2 regions of the Neobacillus niacini genome follow, and region 1 is predicted to be linked to the other one. Evidence: a T-box and tRNA genes for the amino acid it is inferred to sense, from the RefSeq annotation. Region 1 holds a T-box; the other holds one or more tRNA genes.
What was found. A T-box is a leader RNA that pairs with one kind of tRNA and senses whether it is charged. The one in region 1 lies ahead of alaS (alanine--tRNA ligase), so its partner is inferred to be a tRNA-Ala.
Positions count from the first base shown of each region.

Region 2: it has a tRNA-Ala gene. The T-box ahead of alaS (alanine--tRNA ligase) is inferred to sense a tRNA for this amino acid. The anticodon was not compared.

Region 1 is NZ_CP183883.1:2,582,570-2,592,452, reverse strand. Features, by position in the region: gene ACN6MT_RS12460 (peptidase U32 family protein) at 1-410, opposite strand, end outside; gene ACN6MT_RS12455 (peptidase U32 family protein) at 427-1,356, opposite strand; gene ACN6MT_RS12450 (O-methyltransferase) at 1,363-2,004, opposite strand; gene mltG (endolytic transglycosylase MltG) at 2,176-3,309, opposite strand; gene ACN6MT_RS12440 (DUF1292 domain-containing protein) at 3,493-3,783, opposite strand; gene ruvX (Holliday junction resolvase RuvX) at 3,796-4,212, opposite strand; gene ACN6MT_RS12430 (IreB family regulatory phosphoprotein) at 4,215-4,481, opposite strand; gene alaS (alanine--tRNA ligase) at 4,569-7,202, opposite strand; T-box leader at 7,288-7,507, opposite strand; gene ACN6MT_RS12420 (AI-2E family transporter) at 7,569-8,648, opposite strand; gene ACN6MT_RS12415 (YrzQ family protein) at 8,741-8,875, opposite strand; gene ACN6MT_RS12410 (hypothetical protein) at 8,953-9,144, opposite strand; gene ACN6MT_RS12405 (PRC-barrel domain-containing protein) at 9,157-9,600, opposite strand.
Region 2 is NZ_CP183883.1:2,234,818-2,244,700, forward strand. Features, by position in the region: gene ACN6MT_RS10540 (spore coat protein) at 1-7, shown strand, start outside; gene ACN6MT_RS10545 (zinc-dependent alcohol dehydrogenase) at 23-1,159, shown strand; gene ACN6MT_RS10550 (selenium metabolism-associated LysR family transcriptional regulator) at 1,208-2,101, opposite strand; gene ACN6MT_RS10555 (sulfurtransferase TusA family protein) at 2,227-2,466, shown strand; gene ACN6MT_RS10560 (DEAD/DEAH box helicase) at 2,777-4,126, shown strand; gene ACN6MT_RS10565 (solute symporter family protein) at 4,165-5,697, opposite strand; gene ACN6MT_RS10570 (DUF485 domain-containing protein) at 5,694-6,023, opposite strand; tRNA gene ACN6MT_RS10575 (tRNA-Ala) at 6,329-6,401, opposite strand; gene ACN6MT_RS10580 (MgtC/SapB family protein) at 6,473-7,168, opposite strand; rRNA gene ACN6MT_RS10585 (16S ribosomal RNA) at 7,756-9,354, shown strand; rRNA gene ACN6MT_RS10590 (23S ribosomal RNA) at 9,653-9,883, shown strand, end outside.

The sequences.
Region 1 (9,883 bases):
TGCTGCGTACTAATGTGTATCTCAATTTCTGGTGCCAGCCTGCGGCAAGTTTCAATAATTAATGGATCCGCAACGATAATTCCAGCAATCCCGGTTTCTTTTAATCCAAGGATATACTCTTCTAATCCATCAATATTTTCGTTGTGAGCAAAGATATTCGTTGTAACATAAACCTTCGCCCCATATTTTTTGGCAAATTCCACGCCTTCTTTCATTTCTTCAAACGTAAAGTTATCAGCGTTTGAACGTAAACCATATTCCTGACCGCCAATAAATACAGCGTCCGCTCCGTATTGAACTGCAATTTTTAACTTTTCAAGATTTCCTGCTGGCGCAAGGAGTTCTGGCTTTTTCACAATCACACGTTTTCCATCGATAACTTCAGAAATCTTATCTTTAACTGTATTCATGAATGAACTCCTCCTTTTAATAAACTGTTTCCTTGAAAAAGAATCCTGTGTCTAATTTACGGGTTGCTGGCTGAATTTCTTCAATAGCTTCTAACAACTCATCTTTTTTGTCTTCGTATAAATCTGCGTCCTCAAAATATAAGTCAATGGCCTCACGATATGCCTTTGTTACCGCAAGAAGATATTCCGGTGACTTTAAAATGCCATCGATTTTAAAACAATCTACGCCTGCTTCTAACATATCTTGGAGCTCATCAATGATACAAATATCATTTGGGCTCATAATATGGGTACCATTCTCATCTTCAAAGATTGGATATTTGTTTTCTCTTTCTTTATCGTGAAGGAACATATTCTTTTCCATTTTACGATTTTCGATTTCCATCACTTTTCCTTGGTACTCATAGTAGTTTCCTAATAGGGAACGTTTGGATTGGAACATACAGCTCATCCCGTGAACCTGTACTTCAATTTCAACCTCGGCTTTTTCTTTGATTTCCACGATTGCGTCCATATTGATTTCACGCGCAAGAACGGCTCTTTTCGCGCCTTTTTTACCCCAATAGTTACATGAAAACCAATTCGTCCCTAAGGTTTCAGTACTCCAATGAAGTTTCATATCGGGTGCCACTTCACGAGCAGTCATTAAAACAGCAGGGTCACCAAAAATAATCGCGTCGGCACCGGCCTCTGAAGCAAATTTAATATAATCACTTAATTCTTCTATTTTTTCATTATGGAAAATAGCATTGACCGCAACATAGACTTTTTTACCTTGTCCTTGTGCTAAACCTATAGCTTGTTTTACTTGTTCCCGGTTAAATTCACCTGCTAGGCGTAATCCAAATCTCTGTTCGCCGACCACAAATGCATCAGCACCGGCTTCTGCTAATGGTAAAATATCATCAATAGATAATGGAGTTACTAGTAATTCGGTTTTTTTCAATTTCACTCACCTCTTCTTTTTACTAATGGCGACTCCATCCCCAACTGGGAGAATGACCGAATGATAATCAGGGTGGTTCATTAGCCATTGGTTGAAACCGTCTATTTTCTTAACAAGATTTCGAATTCTTTTAGATTCAATCTCTGATTCTGTGACTAGTCCTTTAAATAAGACATTATCGGTAATAATCATTCCGTCATCACTTAGGTATTTCGAATACATTTCAAAGAATTTTTGATATTGGCCTTTTGCAGCGTCTACAAAAATGGTATCGTATGGTGCTTGTCCCCTAACAAGGTCCTCAACTTCAAGTGCGTCACCTTTAATCAATAAAATCTGTTCGCCGTGCTTCGAACGACTCAAATATTCTTCAGCCGTCTGAATCCTTTCCAAATCTCTTTCTATCGTCACAATGGACGCAAATGGCAGTGCTTCAGCCATCCGTAATGCCGAATATCCTATTGCAGTACCTACCTCAAGGATTTTCTTCGAATCCTGAATTCTTAAAAGCTGAAGCAATGCTTCGATTCCCACCAGCTCCATAATTGGTACTTTATTTTCTTTAGCGTAGTTTTCCATCTCGATAAACAATGGTTCACGCCCTGGAATTAGATCCTCAATATAAGAATGCAGTTTATCATTCAACAAACTGCCATCACCTGCCTCTATCCTTTAAAAAGCATTGTTTCCACAATGCTGCTTCTTAGACATGAAAAAATAGCGTTCAATAGAAACGCTATTATCTGCTCATAAAACACTTGAACTATTTTATCATAAACAAGGAGGAAAGAAAACTATTCCTCCTAGTTAATTGTTTAATTATTGATTGGTAATATGTTCAGCTTTTGCTGCATTGTGTTCATCCAAAGTATTGGTAAAAATAACATCGCCTTCTTTTGTAGCAAGGAAGTACAAATATTTTGTATCAGATGGGTTCATTGCAGCTTCTAAAGAATCTTTCCCTGCATTTGCTATAGGGCCCGGTGGAAGCCCCTTATGTTTATACGTATTGTAAGGTGAATTCACTTCCAAATCCTCATACAATACCCTTTCCTTATGCTTTCCTTGAGCATAAAGGACTGTTGGGTCTGTTTGCAACGGCATTCCTTGTTCTATACGATTATAGAATACACTCGAAATATCTTTTCGATCTGCCTTTTGTGTCGCTTCTTCCTCAATTAATGATGACATGGTTAATAATTGATGAGCTGTAAATTCCTCTTCGCTAGTTTCTTGCAGATAAGGTGTGATTACTTTTTGAGTTTGGTCTAGCATTGTCACAACCATTTCTTCAATGGTTGGATTCTGCTTATAGAATGGATAGGTTGCCGGGAACAAGTAACCCTCTAGTGGATATTTAATATTTGGATTCAAAATATCTGTTGTTAGTAAATCTGGATACTTTCCAATCAATGTTTGGATGAATGTTCGATCATTTAACTGATTAAAGACTTCATCTTCGGATTTATTTACGGCCTTAGCCATAATTTGGGCAATTTCTTTTAATTGCTTACCTTCTGGTATCGTTAACTGGAATGCTGCCTGTTGGAGTACTTTACCTGTTTTTAAGCGATTAATAATTTCTGGTATCTCCATTGAGGGACTCATTTCATATTCTCCAGCCATAAAACCTGCTTCATTTTTAAATTTAACATAGTATTTAAAGACTTTAGCATTTTTAATTATTCCATTAGCTTCTAATTTTTCAGATATTCCCGTAACAGATGAACCGATCGGAATTTCCACCTTTTTTTGAACTTTACTATCTTTGTCAACGGGTTCAAGGGCTGACTTAATGTAGAGATAGCCCCCTCCTCCGATAAAAATAAGTATTAAAAGGGTAACAATTGTAATGGTTAAAACGATTCTGCGAACAATTCTTGCCTCACTTTGGTGCTCAAGCATTTTCTTTCGAATTACCTCTTTTTTCGAGTGTGTCTCTTCTGATGACATTTTATTGCCCCTCCCATAAGCCGGTTAAACATGTATCTTTCAAACTCTTTTTTTAATGTTTTTTAAAAAAGCATATCAGATATTATTTCAGCATACATAGCGAAAAATGTCAATTTTCCTGCGAAAGCGCATTCAAAAATACATAAAAAAACGACCCTTTTTTAGGGTCGTTTACTGTTGATATTATTCTTCGTCTTCTTGCTCGTCATAGAAGGTGTTAAGCATTTCTTCTACCATGTCCCATTCTTCCTCGGTTTCAATAGGAATTAATTCCCCTTCGCCGTCTTCATCATTAGGATTAAAGGCATAAGCATGAATCTCTGGGCCCTCTTCATCGTCTTCCACTCCGCCTACTTGTTGAAACAAAACATACGACTTGCCAAAGTCCTCTGATTCAAATGTAAAAAGTACTTCACATAATTGTTCATTACCTTTTTCATCTACAATTGTAATTTGATTTTCTCCGTGTTCCATAACTTCACCTCATTAATTTTTGCTATCCAGATAGCCTTGTAGAATCATCGAAGCTGCCATTTTATCAATAACCTTTTTTCGCTTTTTACGGCTTACATCCGCTTCAAGCAAGACTCGCTCTGCTGCCATTGTTGTTAAACGCTCGTCCCATAAAATGGTGGAAACCGAAAACTGGTTCTCAATTTCCTCTGCGTATCGTTTGCTGGCTTCGCCTCGAGGTCCAATCGTGCCATTCATATTCTTTGGTAAACCGATGACAACTTGACTAATTCCATACTCTTTTATTAATTGACCAATTTCGTCAAAACCAAACTTATTTTTTTCTTCGTCAATTTTTAGGGTTTTGAGGCCCTGTGCAGTCCAGCCAAGTTCGTCACTTATGGCAATACCGACTGTCTTAGAGCCAACATCTAATCCCATAATTCGCATTTTTAACCCTCACGTCGTTGTTTTAAATAGGATTTAACCAATTCCTCAATAATTTCATCCCGCTCGAGTTTACGAATAATATTCCGTGCGTCACGATGCCGTGGAATATAAGCAGGGTCTCCGGATAGTAGATATCCGACGATTTGATTAATTGGATTGTATCCTTTTTCTTGCAGGGCTTCATGAACTTGAAACAGAACATCATTTACGTCATGTTCAAAAGGCTCTTCAGGAAAATTAAATCTCATCGTTTTATCAAATGAGCTCATCATATGCACCTCGCATTTTTAGTAGAGGAGATAACTGCCTTGACTAGTTAGTTTGTTACCACCATTTTACACTACTTTGTCTAGTTATCAAATTGATTTTACCCATTCTTCTACGAATTGCAGGGCAGAGTCTAGTTTTTCAGGATCTTTACCGCCAGCCTGAGCCATATCCGGGCGGCCTCCGCCTCCTCCACCGCATCTTGTTGCAACTTCTTTGATTAATTTGCCGGCATGGTACCCTTTGTCAATTAGGTCTTTTGTTACAGCTGCGATTAAATTTACTTTTCCTTCATTTACACTGCCTAACAGAATTACAGCCGATCCAATTTTTTGTTTCAAATCATCAGCCATATTTCGTAAATTATTCATATCAGAAGCTTGAACTTTTGCAGCTAATACCGTTACACCATCAATTTGCTTCGCTTTTGATACAAGGTTTCCAGCCTCTATATTACCTAACTTAGCTGAAAGTGACTCGTTTTCCCGTTGAAGTTGTTTGATTTCAGTCATTAAGACCTCTATTCGGTTCACTACCTCTTTCGGATTGGTTTTTAATTTGTCTGCTGCGTCCTTCAATAACGCAACCTGGTCATTCATCAGTTGATAGGCTGATTCTCCGGTAACAGCTTCTATTCTCCTTGTACCTGCACCAATACCGCCCTCGGAAACAATTTTAAATAGCCCAATAACAGATGTATTCGGAACATGACAGCCGCCGCATAGCTCTAAGCTATAATCCCCTACTTTAACGACACGGACAATATCTCCATATTTTTCACCAAAAAGTGCCATTGCACCCATTGATTTTGCCTCAGCAATTGGTTTTAAGCTAATATCAACTTCGATATTCTTCCAAATTTTTTCGTTAACGATTTTTTCGATTTCTTCTAATTCCTCCGGTTTTACTTGACCAAAATGAGAGAAATCAAAACGGAGACGATCTGGTTCTACTAGTGAACCTGCCTGGTTTACATGCGTTCCCAATACATCTTTTAATGCTTGGTGAAGCAAGTGAGTAGCAGTATGATTTTTTATAATCTGAACTCGATTATCTTGTTGAACAGTTGCAGTTACTTTTGCATTTGTCTTTAGAATTCCTGAATCCACTACTGCTTGATGAAGATTTTGACCATTTGGTGCCTTTTGTACATCTTTTACGCTTACGCTAACACCTTCTGCAAAAATTAAGCCACGATCTGCAATTTGCCCGCCGCTCTCCGCATAAAAAGGTGTAACATCAAGAATTATCTGTACCTCGTCACCACTGAATGCTTCGTCAACCAATTCTCCATTTTTAACAATTGCAACCACTGTGGAGACCGTTTCAAGCTGGTCATAGCCAACAAATTGACTTTCGACTACAATGTCGCCTAATACACCGCCTTGAACTTGCATACTGCCAACATCCTGACGTGCAGAACGAGCACGCTCGCGCTGTAATTCCATTTCCGTTTCAAAACCAGCGTGATCAATCTTCATTCCCTCTTCTTCTGCATATTCCTCTGTCAACTCAACAGGGAAACCATAGGTATCATATAGGCGGAAAACATCGCTTCCTGAGATCGTATCGCTTCCTTTTTCCTTCTCTTTCTTGATGACATTACCTAGTATGGATAAACCTTCGTGTAATGTTTCGTGGAAACGTTCTTCTTCATTTTTAATGACCTTCTGAATAAACTCCGTCTTGTCTTTTACCTCTGGATAAAAATCATGCATGATTTCTCCTACCACAGGAACTAGTTCATACATAAATGGTCGGTTGATATTTATTTGTTTTGCATAACGAACCGCACGGCGCAGTAAACGGCGCAATACGTATCCGCGTCCTTCATTGGATGGCAGGGCTCCATCCCCAACTGCGAATGCCACTGTACGAATATGATCAGCAATTACTTTAAATGCTGTATCCTTTTCTTTTTCCTGGCCATATTTCACACTAGAAATTTCCTCAGTCGCTCTGATAATCGGGATAAACAAATCTGTATCAAAGTTAGTTGGTACGTTTTGAACGACGGAAGCCATTCTTTCAAGGCCCATTCCAGTATCAATGTTCTTCTTTGGCAGTGGTGTATAGGTATTATCAGGATTATGATTAAATTGTGAAAATACAAGATTCCAAACCTCTAGATAACGTTCATTTTCGCCGCCGGGATATAATTCTGGATCTGTCGGGTCATCACCATATTCTGGCCCTCGGTCATAGAAGATTTCCGTATTAGGTCCACTTGGTCCTTCACCAATATCCCAGAAGTTCCCTTCAAGGCGAATAATTCGTTCCTCTGGGATACCAATTTTTTTATTCCAAAGATCAAATGCTTCATGATCTTCAGGGTGAATCGTAACCGAAAGCAGTTCTGGGTCCCAGCCAATCCATTTTTTATCGGTTAAAAATTCCCAAGCCCATTCGATCGCTTCTTCTTTGAAATACTCACCAATGGAAAAGTTTCCAAGCATTTCGAAAAAAGTGTGATGGCGCGCTGTTTTACCGACATTTTCAATATCGTTTGTACGAATCGACTTTTGTGCATTTGTAATCCTAGGATTCTCAGGGATTACACGTCCATCGAAGTATTTTTTTAATGTAGCAACGCCACTATTAATCCACAATAACGATGGATCATCATGAGGAACAAGCGACGCACTTGGTTCAACAGCATGCCCTTTCTCCTGAAAAAAGTCTAAATACATTTTACGAATTTCTGAACCAGTCAAGTATTTCATATTAATTACCCTCCCTTAAGGTTAAAAAAGAACACAAAAAAGCCCTCATCCCATGGTGAAGTTTCTTTTTGCGGAACTTCACCAGAACAGGGACGAGAGCTAACTCGCGGTACCACCCTGATTATGAACACAAAAATAACGAGTGTTCATCTCTCAAATAATGCCTTAACGCGGCAACAACGGCAGTGGTTAGCTGCACTCCAGACTAGCTTTCTGTTATCCTTCATCTAGAGCTTCTCGCAGCCAAGGAAGCTCCTCTCTTAGAGATGGACTACAACATACTTAGGGTCCTTCAACATGTTAATCCAAACTATTCTATAAACGGATTATAGCGACACCAAAAACGTTTGTCAATCTAGTTCTGGTTTATGGGACAGGTTCCTTCACTTTTTCACGAACAAAGTGATTTTTAGCGTGAAGAATACTGACTTTAAGGACAACCAGAACAGGTACAGCTACAATCATTCCGATGATACCTCCTACTTCCCCTCCTGCCGTTAAAGCTAACATAATCATTAATGGGTGCATATGCAGACTTTTTCCAACAATATAGGGAGATAGGATATTTCCTTCTAAAAATTGCAATCCAAATACGATTGCAATTGTAATAATCACTAGGTTAACCGAGCTTGTAGCAGCAATAAATACGGCAGGGACAGCTCCTATAATTGGACCAAAATAGGGAATCACATTGGTTACCCCGATAATCATACCCAGCAGCAAAGGATATTTCAAATGGAAAATCCAAAACAAAATCGCTGAAAGACTTCCGATAATCAGACAAACGAGCAGCTGGCCCCTAATATAGCTCCCAAGTGATTCGTCAATGTCTCTAAGAAATCGGGTTCCTTTTCTCCGCCATTGTTTAGGTGTAAGATACCAAACAGCTCTTTTTATGATGGTGAAATCTTTTAACATATAGAAAGCGATAAAAGGGATGATCATTAGTGCAAAGGCAAAATTCAAAATGTTTAATAAGGAATCAGCTATCACCGTTAGGAGAGAATCTAACTTTCTTTCAAAGCCTATTATACCTTCATTTATTTGCTCTTGAAGTCCATCTGGCCACTCACGTGTATGTGATTGAAGTTCCTTAATCCAGCTCCTGTATTGCTCAGCTAAAATGGGAGCACTTTCTGCAAGGTCCCGCACTTGAGAAATAAAGGCAGGAATTCCTTTATAGATAGCAAAGCCAATACCCCCAAAAAATAGAAAGTAAATTAAAAAAATGGCTAATCCCCGGTGTAAACCCTTGTCATGCAGCTTTTCTACAATAGGATGGAGCAAATAAGTGATAAAACCACCGATAAAGAATGGGAGAATAATAATAAAAGCCACTCTAACGACAGGCAGCCAGAAAAAGCGAATTCTTAAAAACACATAAATAGCGATGAGCAAAAGAAGCAAAAAACCGATTCGATAAAACCATTTAACACGAATTTCCACCGATACATGCCTCCTTCTACTATATTTTTGGAGTCAAATACCGGATTTATACATATAGCAAAAATCCCCCTCATTATGAAGGGGATTTATATTTAGAATAAAGCACGTTTTACTTTTCTTTGCATTCGTTTCATTTGACGGCCAGACATCATGTTATTTCTTTGTGCAATATTATAGGCTGCCATTCCAACTCCAAATGCAACCACGGAAGTCATTACTTTATTCATACGTTTCACCTCTTCTGTAGTTTGACAGTGCTTCATGCTTTCGAACTGTCTACCTTCAGTAACTAAGTGTTTCCACTTTAAATGGTGTAACGACGCTCTTCTTCTTCAAACAAGTCATCTAAGGAACTGAGTGTACCATCTTCTTCGACTTGATGGGTATTGATTATGCCTTTGGAAAGAGACAATTCAATATAACAATTCCAGCAATAATATTGGTTTATTCCGATTTTGCCGATATCTTTGCTCTGACAATTTGGACACTTGAACATGAAAAGAACACCTCACGTATGATTAACGTCTACGATGATGGCATCCTTTCCGATCGCAGGGGGCTTCTCGGATTGTATTACTTGTTTCCCTTCCGTTATATCCGAAAAGAAACCATCCGTAATTTCGTACCCTACGATTGTGCCCAATTCCTCATGAAAATATACATCCTCTAACAATCCCAATGACTCTCCGCTTTTTGATATAAGCATTTTTCCATTTAGAGAATGTTGATGAAAAAGAGTATATTCTGGATTTGTTTTAAATCTCTCAAGGGAATCATTCACTTCAATCATGACCCCATCCCAGCCAAATGATAATACATCCTGAATGTCCAAGAAATAGGTTTGTTTGAAGAAAACGCCTTTTTTAACCATAAGGCCTTTAACTACCCCATCATTTGTGATACATAAGTCTGTTACTTCGCCAATTTTCGAACCCGTTTTCGATTCAAACACTGGCTGTCCTTTTAATAAAGCAAATGTTCGCAGAGTGCCCACCTCCTGTGAACATTTATAGTTTCACTCATTTACCATGAAATCATAAGGTGTAACGTTTTCCATTGCGGAAGTAAAAAACTTTCCTGTGCAACTCATGTAGGAAATGACTAGTTTGAATTCTTAAAACAGCTAAAAGATGTTAAGACGCAAGACGTAACATTGCATAATGATAAATACCCAATTATAATTTGTGTAGATGAATTTAAGATTAAACAAGTTATTATTTTTCTGGATAATGCTA
Region 2 (9,883 bases), 350 kb from region 1:
CCAATAAAAGGAGGGGAATGAGATGAAGGCAGTTACATATCAAGGAATAAAGAATGTAGAGGTTAGAGAAGTAAAAGATCCGAGTATTAAAAATTCAGATGATATTATTGTTAAGGTTACTTCCTCAGCCATTTGCGGATCTGATTTACATTTGATTCATGCAATGATTCCGAATTTGCCAACAGACTATGTAATCGGACATGAGCCTATGGGGATTGTCGAGGAGGTGGGACCTGAGGTAACGAAATTAAAAAAAGGGGATCGAGTCATCATCCCGTTTAACGTAAGCTGCGGTCATTGCTGGTATTGTACCCACGACCTAACCAGTCAATGTGACAATGGCAATCCTCATGGTCAAGGAAGCGGCTTTTTCGGCTATTCGGAAACAACTGGCGGTTATGCTGGCGGGCAGGCGGAGTATATGAGGGTTCCTTTTGGAAATTTCACGCCATTTAAAATACCGGAAAATTGTGAAGTAGAAGACGAGAAACTTGTCCTGCTTGCTGACGCGGCGCCGACTGCCTATTGGAGTGTTGACCATGCCGGGGTAAAGCCTGACGACACCGTAATCGTATTAGGGTGCGGCCCAGTAGGATTGCTTGCACAAAAGTTTGCCTGGTTAAAAGGTGCGAAAAGAGTCATTGCTGTTGATTATATTAATTATCGTCTGCAGCATGCAAAACGCACAAACAAAGTGGAAATTGTTAATTTCGAGGACCATGAAAATGTGGGTGATTATCTACTGGAAATAACTCAGGGCGGAGCAGACATAGTTATTGATGCTGTCGGAATGGATGGGAAAATGACCCCAATGGAATTTTTAGCAACCGGAATGAAACTTCATGGCGGTGCAATGGGAGCTATTGTGATTGCCAGCCAAGCAGTTCGAAAAGGTGGAACGATACAACTAACAGGTGTTTACGGAGGAAGATATAATGCATTTCCACTAGGTGACCTCTTTCAACGTAACATTGATCTCAAAACAGGACAGGCTCCAGTTATTCCTTATATGTCATATCTCTATGATATGATTAACCAACGAAAGATTGATATTAGCGACATCATTACCCATGTATTACCGCTAGAGCAGGCAAAACATGGATATGAAGTGTTTGATACAAAGACGGAAGATTGTATAAAAGTAATTCTTAAACCATAAATAAAAAAGAGGCTGGGTTATTTCCAGCCTTTTCTGTCTGTTTTTTACCTAAACTGGTTTAATAAGCTCATTTGCACTCTCAATAAACAATTTTGATATCATCGATTGTGTTTTTTGAAGGTTATAAACTAAATAGAAATATCGTTCCTCATCAAATTCATGAATATGATGAATCATTAATAAATTCCGATCATAGTATTCTTTTGCTGCCATTTCTGAAATAATTGCAATACCGATATTTTGGAGTACAAACTGAATCAGACTTTGTCCATTTTCTGTATACGCAACAATATTCATTCGATCCTTTGATATTTTATTTTTCTTCAGAAATTTTTCAATTAGTGAGTTGGTTCCCGAGTCAGAGTTTCTCATGATAAATGGGTGATTTAGAAGGTCTTGAATAAACACAGGACCAACAATGTTTGATTGCTTTGATGTGATAAGCACTAAGTTTTCCTTCAGTAAAGGAATATAGCATAGCTTATCATTTTCGTATTTTTCACCTAGTATCCCGAAATCAACAGAGCCATTTAAGACCTTATCAGCTACGTTTTTTGATGAAGCTTGATTTATATGAAATGTTGCATTTGGATATTGTTCTCTAAATTGCTTTACCATTTTTGGAATCATAAATTGCCCAGGAACGGAGCTAGCGCCAATTCGAATCATTCCTCTAAGCTCTGTTGCTCCCTCCTTTAGGTCCACCATCGCCTGATCTTTCAGTAATAATAGTTTTAAAGCCCATTGATACAAGCGTTCGCCGGATGGTGTAAGAATGATTTCTCTCCCAACCCGATCAAATAGACTAACATTCAACGTTCTTTCTAATGCTTGAATATGTGAACTAACAGTGGATTGACTTAAAAATATATCTTCAGCAGCTTTTGAGAAGCTTTTATGCTCAACTACTTTCGCAAATACAAACAATTGGTGTAAATCCATGGGAAAATCCCCCTTTTACCATTTGAAATATCGATTTAAAGTCATTGATAGAATAGATAAATTGAATTTATCTCATCATATCATTTTTTTATAATGAAGGTAATACTATGACAGGAGCTGAATGGATGTCACTCCAATTTGTACCGGACCTTATCTATGACGCAGGTAAAACAGGATATGAAGAACTCGTAAGTAAACTTTCCTCCACAATGAAGAATTTGAACAAGGGACATATACTCGAAATTATATCCACTGAACCAGGTTTAAAAGAAAAACTTCCTTCCTGGTGCAAAATAGAAACACATCTATTACTTGATCGAAAAGACTTCGGTGAAAGCAGTTATTACTATATTGAAAAACGCTAAAAGACCTTTCTTATGAGAAGGTCTTTTTCTATTGGCTGTGTTAATGCGATACTATTGGTTTTAGAACCTGTTGATTGGAGCGGAAGGCGCTCGACTCCTGCGGGATGTACGAGCTGAGTGAGACCCCGCAGGTCGGGACCGACCGAGGAGGCTCATGGCGAGCCCGCGGAAAGCGTAGCGCCTGGAGCGCAAATCAACAGCCTAATATAACACAGCCTTATTTTTTAAAAAAGAATAATTGCTATTTCATTGTTAAACACTCAATATTAATAAGACACAATTATGTTAGAGAGAGAAAGTAGGGATTTTTTTGCCTGATTTTAAAACACTCGGTATTTCTGAGCGAATTGTAAATAAATTAAGAAGCTATGGTGTCGCCCAACCTACACCAATCCAAGAAAAATCAATACCAATTGTAATGGATGGAAAGGATGTCATTGCCCAAGCACAAACAGGGACAGGAAAGACATATGCTTTCATACTGCCAATTCTAGAAAAAATAAATCCGCAGGCTTCACATGTACAAGCTCTAGTTGTTACACCGACTAGAGAATTAGCTTTGCAAATTACAGATGAATTTCAAAAGTTAACGGATGATATTCCAGGAGTCGATGTACTTGCTGTTTATGGAGGACAAGATGTTGATAAACAGTTAAGAAAGTTAAAGAAAAATGTTCAGATTGTGGTTGGCACTCCAGGACGGCTCTTAGACCACATTGGCAGAGGGACCGTTCAATTATCAGATGTTTCTTTTCTAGTTCTTGATGAAGCAGACCAAATGCTTCACATTGGTTTTTTGAATGAAGTGGTCGATATTATCAGTGAAACACCTAATAATCGGCAAACCATGCTTTTTTCTGCTACTATGCCAGAAGAAATAAGAACTTTAGCTAATAAGCACATGCGTAACCCACAATATATCCAAGTTGAAAAAACTCAAGGTCCTGCTGAAAATGTTAAGTTGATTGCCATTCATACCATTGATAGGGCTAAGCAGGCAACACTAATAAGTTTGGTTGAAACACATCGACCTTATTTAGCGGTTATTTTCTGTAGAACAAAGAGAAGAGTTTCAAAGCTATATGAAGTTTTAAGATCCCATAAGTTTTTGTGTGATGAGCTGCACGGTGATCTATCACAAGCTAAACGAGAGCAAGTGATGAAACGATTCAGGGATGGGGAAATTCAATTACTGATCGCTACTGATGTCGCAGCAAGGGGGCTGGATGTTGAAGGGGTAACACACGTATTTAACTATGACATCCCGCAGGATTCCGAAAGCTTTGTCCATCGAATTGGAAGAACCGGAAGAGCAGGTACAAAGGGAGTGGCAATTACTTTATACTCATCAGATGATCGACCTACCTTAGATTTGATCGAAAAAGAACTAAATATTACGATTCAGAAACAAAACATCGGTAACACTGGAATAAAAGATAACCAAGAACCATCCAAGCCAACAACTTCTCATGGAAATAAAGGTAAAAAACATAGAGCTGCCAGTTCTACTAGGAGGGATAGTAAGCCCAAAGCTTCGTCTAGGAATAGCGGAAATTCCAAAGATACAAAGAGCAGGCAAACTACATCCAATCTGGCAAGTGGCAAAAGGGATAAGAACAGAACCACCACTGGATCAGCGAGGAATAAACGAAGTAAATAAAAACAAGGGACTGGATGTATATTCAGTCCCTTGTTTGATTATTGTCCAATCCCTAGATTTGATTTAACTAAAACTTCATCGTATTTCTTCAAGTCAGCTTTTTGGCTGGAGAGTTTCGTTCCTAGGTATCCTGCAAGAAACCCTAATGGTATAGATACAATACCTGGTGTTGTATAAGGGAAAAGCGGGTTCCCTACGAAAATGGCCTTTCCAACTTCAGGACTGAAAACATTAGGGCTGATGATGACAAGTCCAATTGCTGAAATAAGTCCAACCGACATGGCCCAAATGGCTCCTGTAGTATTAAAACGTTTCCAGTAAATAGTATAAATTATAACCGGTAAATTTGCGCTTGCAGCTACAGCGAATGCCAGTGACACTAGGAAGGCAACATTAAGTGTTTGAGCACCTAAAGCTAGAATAATGGAAAGCACAGACACACCAATTGCGGCCCAACGTGCCATACTAACCTGTTGTTTTTCTGTAGCTTTTCCTTTTTTAAGAATTTCGTTGTAGAAATCATGCGCAAAAGCCGATGCTGCTGTTAGAACAAGACCAGCTACGACGGCAAGGATTGTAGCAAATGCCACTGCCGAAATAAACGCAAACAGCATATTCCCGCCAAGTGCCTGTGCCAAAAGCGGAGCTGCCATATTTCCAGCTGCATTTGCAGCCACGATATCAGTTGTTCCAACGAATGCAGCAGCACCAAAGCCAAGAAAAATGGTCATCACGTAAAATATCCCAATGATCCAAGTTGCATATACAACTGAACTTCGAGCGGTTTTTGCATCTTTAACCGTAAAGAAACGTACAAGAATATGAGGAAGTCCAGCGGTCCCTAAAACTAGTCCCATATTTAATGAAAGGGTGTCTATACCATCCTTGTATTTTACCCCTGGATTTAAGAACGCTTCTTTTAACGGAGTCGCTGTTTTCATTTGATCAAACATATCCGTTATACTAAAGTTAAATTTAGCAAAAACAACAATCGAAATTAAGAAGGTACCTCCCATCAAAAGGACAGCTTTAATAATTTGAACCCAGCTTGTTGCATGCATACCTCCAAAAATTACGTAAACCGTCATTAATACCCCAACAATTAAAACAGATGTAGTATATTCCAAACCTAATAATAACTTAATAAGTGCACCAGCTCCAACAAGCTGAGCAATCATATAAAAGATAGAAATGGTTATGGTGTTCATGGCAGCAAAGCCACGAACCTTTTTGGCATCAAAGCGCGCTGCGATCATATCAGCGAATGTATATTTTCCTAGATTACGCAGAGGTTCTGCCACCAAATATAAAACAACTAAATATGCCACTAAAAACCCAATACTATAAAAGAATCCATCAAATCCTGTTAAGGCCACGGCGCCGGCAATACCTAGAAAAGAGGCAGCAGACATATAATCACCTGCAATGGCCAATCCATTTTGCCAGCCAGTAAGACCACCACCTGCAGTGTAAAACTCACTTGCGTTTTTTGTACGTTTCGAAGCGTAATATGTAATTACTAGAGTTAGGAATACAATACCAAGAAACATTGTAAAAGCTGCAGTATTCATTCGTTTGTTCCTCCTTCACTTATGACCTTTTCTGCTAAATCGTCAAATTTCGCTGCTTTTTTGGAGTAAAGCATACACAATCCCCATGTCATAACGAATTGGAGAAAGGCAAAAGCCCATGCCCATGAAATACTGCCTATAAATTTGTTATTTAATATAGTTGAATAGGAAGTTAAAATCGGTAAAGCGAAATAGAAACAAAAGAAGAAGATCGTGATAGGAATGATAAATTTTTTCTTTTCGAAGAGTAATTTTTGGAAAGAAGATGATTGGACGATAGAACTGTAATCGCTTTCAGAATTTCTTGTAAGTTTTCGTGCCTCCATTGGAAGCTCCCCCTCTCATTTTAAAAAATTTCAAAGAAACTAGGAAAAAGGATAAAGCTGATTGTGCGTGAATAGGATTCCTGATCTCCCCTCCTTGATAATTAATTTTTCTAAATATTCATTTTTTTGTTACGTAAATTATTATAGGAGCAGAGTAATGAATCAAGCAATAGGAAAAATTTCATTTTTTTGGAAAAAACCCTTGTGAATATATGGATAGTAAATCCTATTAGGGGATAACACCAAGCGTGGACGAATAGGATGATAAAAAGGAAAAAACCTTTGCAGCGCAAAGGTTTTTTAGATGGAGACTATCGGGATCGAACCGACGACCTCTTGCATGCCATGCAAGCGCTCTCCCAGCTGAGCTAAGCCCCCGTATATGATACAAGAAAAATTATATCTTTCTCATACCATTCTTGCAAGAGTATTTTTCAATTTTTTCATTATTAACCCATACTTTCTATTTCCACCTTTTGAACTCCGTCTAGATTGGAAACAGAATCATAGACTTCCGTGGTTTTTTCACGGTAATCTACTGCAACTAAAATTTGAACTAGATGGTCACCATTGTCTAAATCCTTGATACGAATCCGCCGAATAATATATTTTCTCTCCATTAAAAATGAAATGGCATTTTCAATTTGGATTTTATCTCTGATAAATAATTGAAGACTTATTTCTTTTTCACGTAATTGTTTTGGACCAATAAATTTCATAACGTAAGGGACTAATTCGACACTTATGATGAGTAAGGCAACACCGACAAAGGCTTCAATAAAGAAACCAGCGCCAACAGCAATTCCTATTCCGGCTGCACCCCATATCATCGCAGCTGTTGTTAATCCTGAAATACTATCATTTCCCCTTCTAAGGATTACACCTGCACCTAGAAAGCCAATCCCGGAAACGATTTGTGCAGCTAAACGGAGAGGATCCATTGTAATTCTTACATGGTCAGAATCAGGAAACATATAAGCTGACTCAATTGAGACAATAGTTAGCAGGCAACTCACGACAGAAATGACAAGACTTGTTTTAAGTCCTACTGGTTTTCGCTTTAATTCACGTTCTAGTCCAATAATCAGTCCCAAAACAGCTGAGATACCGAGCTTTACTAAAATATCGTAATCAATATTCTCCATTGGCTTCACGTCCATTACTAATAGGTTTAAAATCAAAAGGTAAACAGTCATTACTATTATACGACATCCCCGCTATGTTAAAAAAAGAAAAACTTCCTATTACAAAAATAACAGTGGATAAAATAGTGTTACAGACTCCCGTATAGTTAACTTTGGGCCTTCTCTAATTACATATACATGAAACGCTGATTTTATGAGTCGATCTCCAAGTTGACTTATATTTAGTATTTAGATATTCTTTTCCTCTCTAAATCAGCTAAAGTGAATTGTTGTTTATTTCAGCTGAAAAACATTGAAAGAAAAAAACTTTATAAATTATATTGCAAACATTTTTGTAACATGATATATTAAATCTCGTCCTCACCGAGAGGGTCACACAACAAAAAAAGTTTTTTAAAAAGTTGTTGACATCGAATTGAGGAATATGTTAAATTAAAGAGGTCGCTTTTGAGCCGCTTAAACAGGACGAGCTCATTAATGATTTTAAAAATTGCTCTTTGAAAACTAAACAAACAAGAACGTCAACAAACGATTTTTTAGCTTTTTATAAAAGCTAAGCCAACGTAACAAAATGAGCTATATCAACTTTCTTGGAGAGTTTGATCCTGGCTCAGGACGAACGCTGGCGGCGTGCCTAATACATGCAAGTCGAGCGAATCTCGAGGTGCTTGCACCTCTTGGTTAGCGGCGGACGGGTGAGTAACACGTGGGCAACCTGCCTGTAAGACTGGGATAACTTCGGGAAACCGGAGCTAATACCGGATAATCCTTTTCCTCTCATGAGGGAAAGTTGAAAGTCGGTTTACGCTGACACTTACAGATGGGCCCGCGGCGCATTAGCTAGTTGGTGAGGTAACGGCTCACCAAGGCGACGATGCGTAGCCGACCTGAGAGGGTGATCGGCCACACTGGGACTGAGACACGGCCCAGACTCCTACGGGAGGCAGCAGTAGGGAATCTTCCGCAATGGACGAAAGTCTGACGGAGCAACGCCGCGTGAGCGATGAAGGCCTTCGGGTCGTAAAGCTCTGTTGTTAGGGAAGAACAAGTACCGGAGTAACTGCCGGTACCTTGACGGTACCTAACCAGAAAGCCACGGCTAACTACGTGCCAGCAGCCGCGGTAATACGTAGGTGGCAAGCGTTGTCCGGAATTATTGGGCGTAAAGCGCGCGCAGGCGGTCCTTTAAGTCTGATGTGAAAGCCCACGGCTCAACCGTGGAGGGTCATTGGAAACTGGGGGACTTGAGTACAGAAGAGGAAAGCGGAATTCCACGTGTAGCGGTGAAATGCGTAGAGATGTGGAGGAACACCAGTGGCGAAGGCGGCTTTCTGGTCTGTAACTGACGCTGAGGCGCGAAAGCGTGGGGAGCAAACAGGATTAGATACCCTGGTAGTCCACGCCGTAAACGATGAGTGCTAAGTGTTAGAGGGTTTCCGCCCTTTAGTGCTGCAGCTAACGCATTAAGCACTCCGCCTGGGGAGTACGGCCGCAAGGCTGAAACTCAAAGGAATTGACGGGGGCCCGCACAAGCGGTGGAGCATGTGGTTTAATTCGAAGCAACGCGAAGAACCTTACCAGGTCTTGACATCCTCTGACACTCCTAGAGATAGGACGTTCCCCTTCGGGGGACAGAGTGACAGGTGGTGCATGGTTGTCGTCAGCTCGTGTCGTGAGATGTTGGGTTAAGTCCCGCAACGAGCGCAACCCTTGATCTTAGTTGCCAGCATTCAGTTGGGCACTCTAAGGTGACTGCCGGTGACAAACCGGAGGAAGGTGGGGATGACGTCAAATCATCATGCCCCTTATGACCTGGGCTACACACGTGCTACAATGGATGGTACAAAGGGCTGCAAGACCGCGAGGTTTAGCCAATCCCATAAAACCATTCTCAGTTCGGATTGCAGGCTGCAACTCGCCTGCATGAAGCCGGAATCGCTAGTAATCGCGGATCAGCATGCCGCGGTGAATACGTTCCCGGGCCTTGTACACACCGCCCGTCACACCACGAGAGTTTGTAACACCCGAAGTCGGTGGGGTAACCTGGGGCAAAACTTAACCTCTTATCAGAATTATAGGAAGTTAAGTTTTGCCCTAGGAGCCAGCCGCCTAAGGTGGGACAGATGATTGGGGTGAAGTCGTAACAAGGTAGCCGTATCGGAAGGTGCGGCTGGATCACCTCCTTTCTAAGGATAATGCAGTCCTTGTAGACTGATAAAAACGTTGATGGTTACTTGTTTGTTTAGTTTTGAGAGAGTAATCTCTCTTATAATAATTGCTCCTGCGCCGCAGTAGCTCGAGGAAGTAATCCCTCAGCTCGTCGCAAGGCAGCATGATGTAAAGCTCTGATGTTTAATCACGAAGTGATTGAAACCAGAAGCCTTGTTCCTTGAAAACTAGATAATCGTAAGAAGAAGTCAAAGTAAAACCGAGAATCGCCACATTAGTTTTTCTCTCTTATGAAAGTAAGAGTATAACCATTTAGGTTAAGTTAGAAAGGGCGCACGGTGGATGCCTTGGCACTAGGAGCCGATGAAGGACGGGACTAACACCGATATGCTTCGGGGAGCTGTAAGTAAGCTTTGATCCGGAGATTTCCGAATGGGGGAACCCACTGCTCGTAATGGAGTAGTATCTTTACCTGAATACATAGGGTATTGAAGGCAGACCCGGGGAACTGAAACATCTAAGTACCCGGAGGAAGAGAAAGCAAAC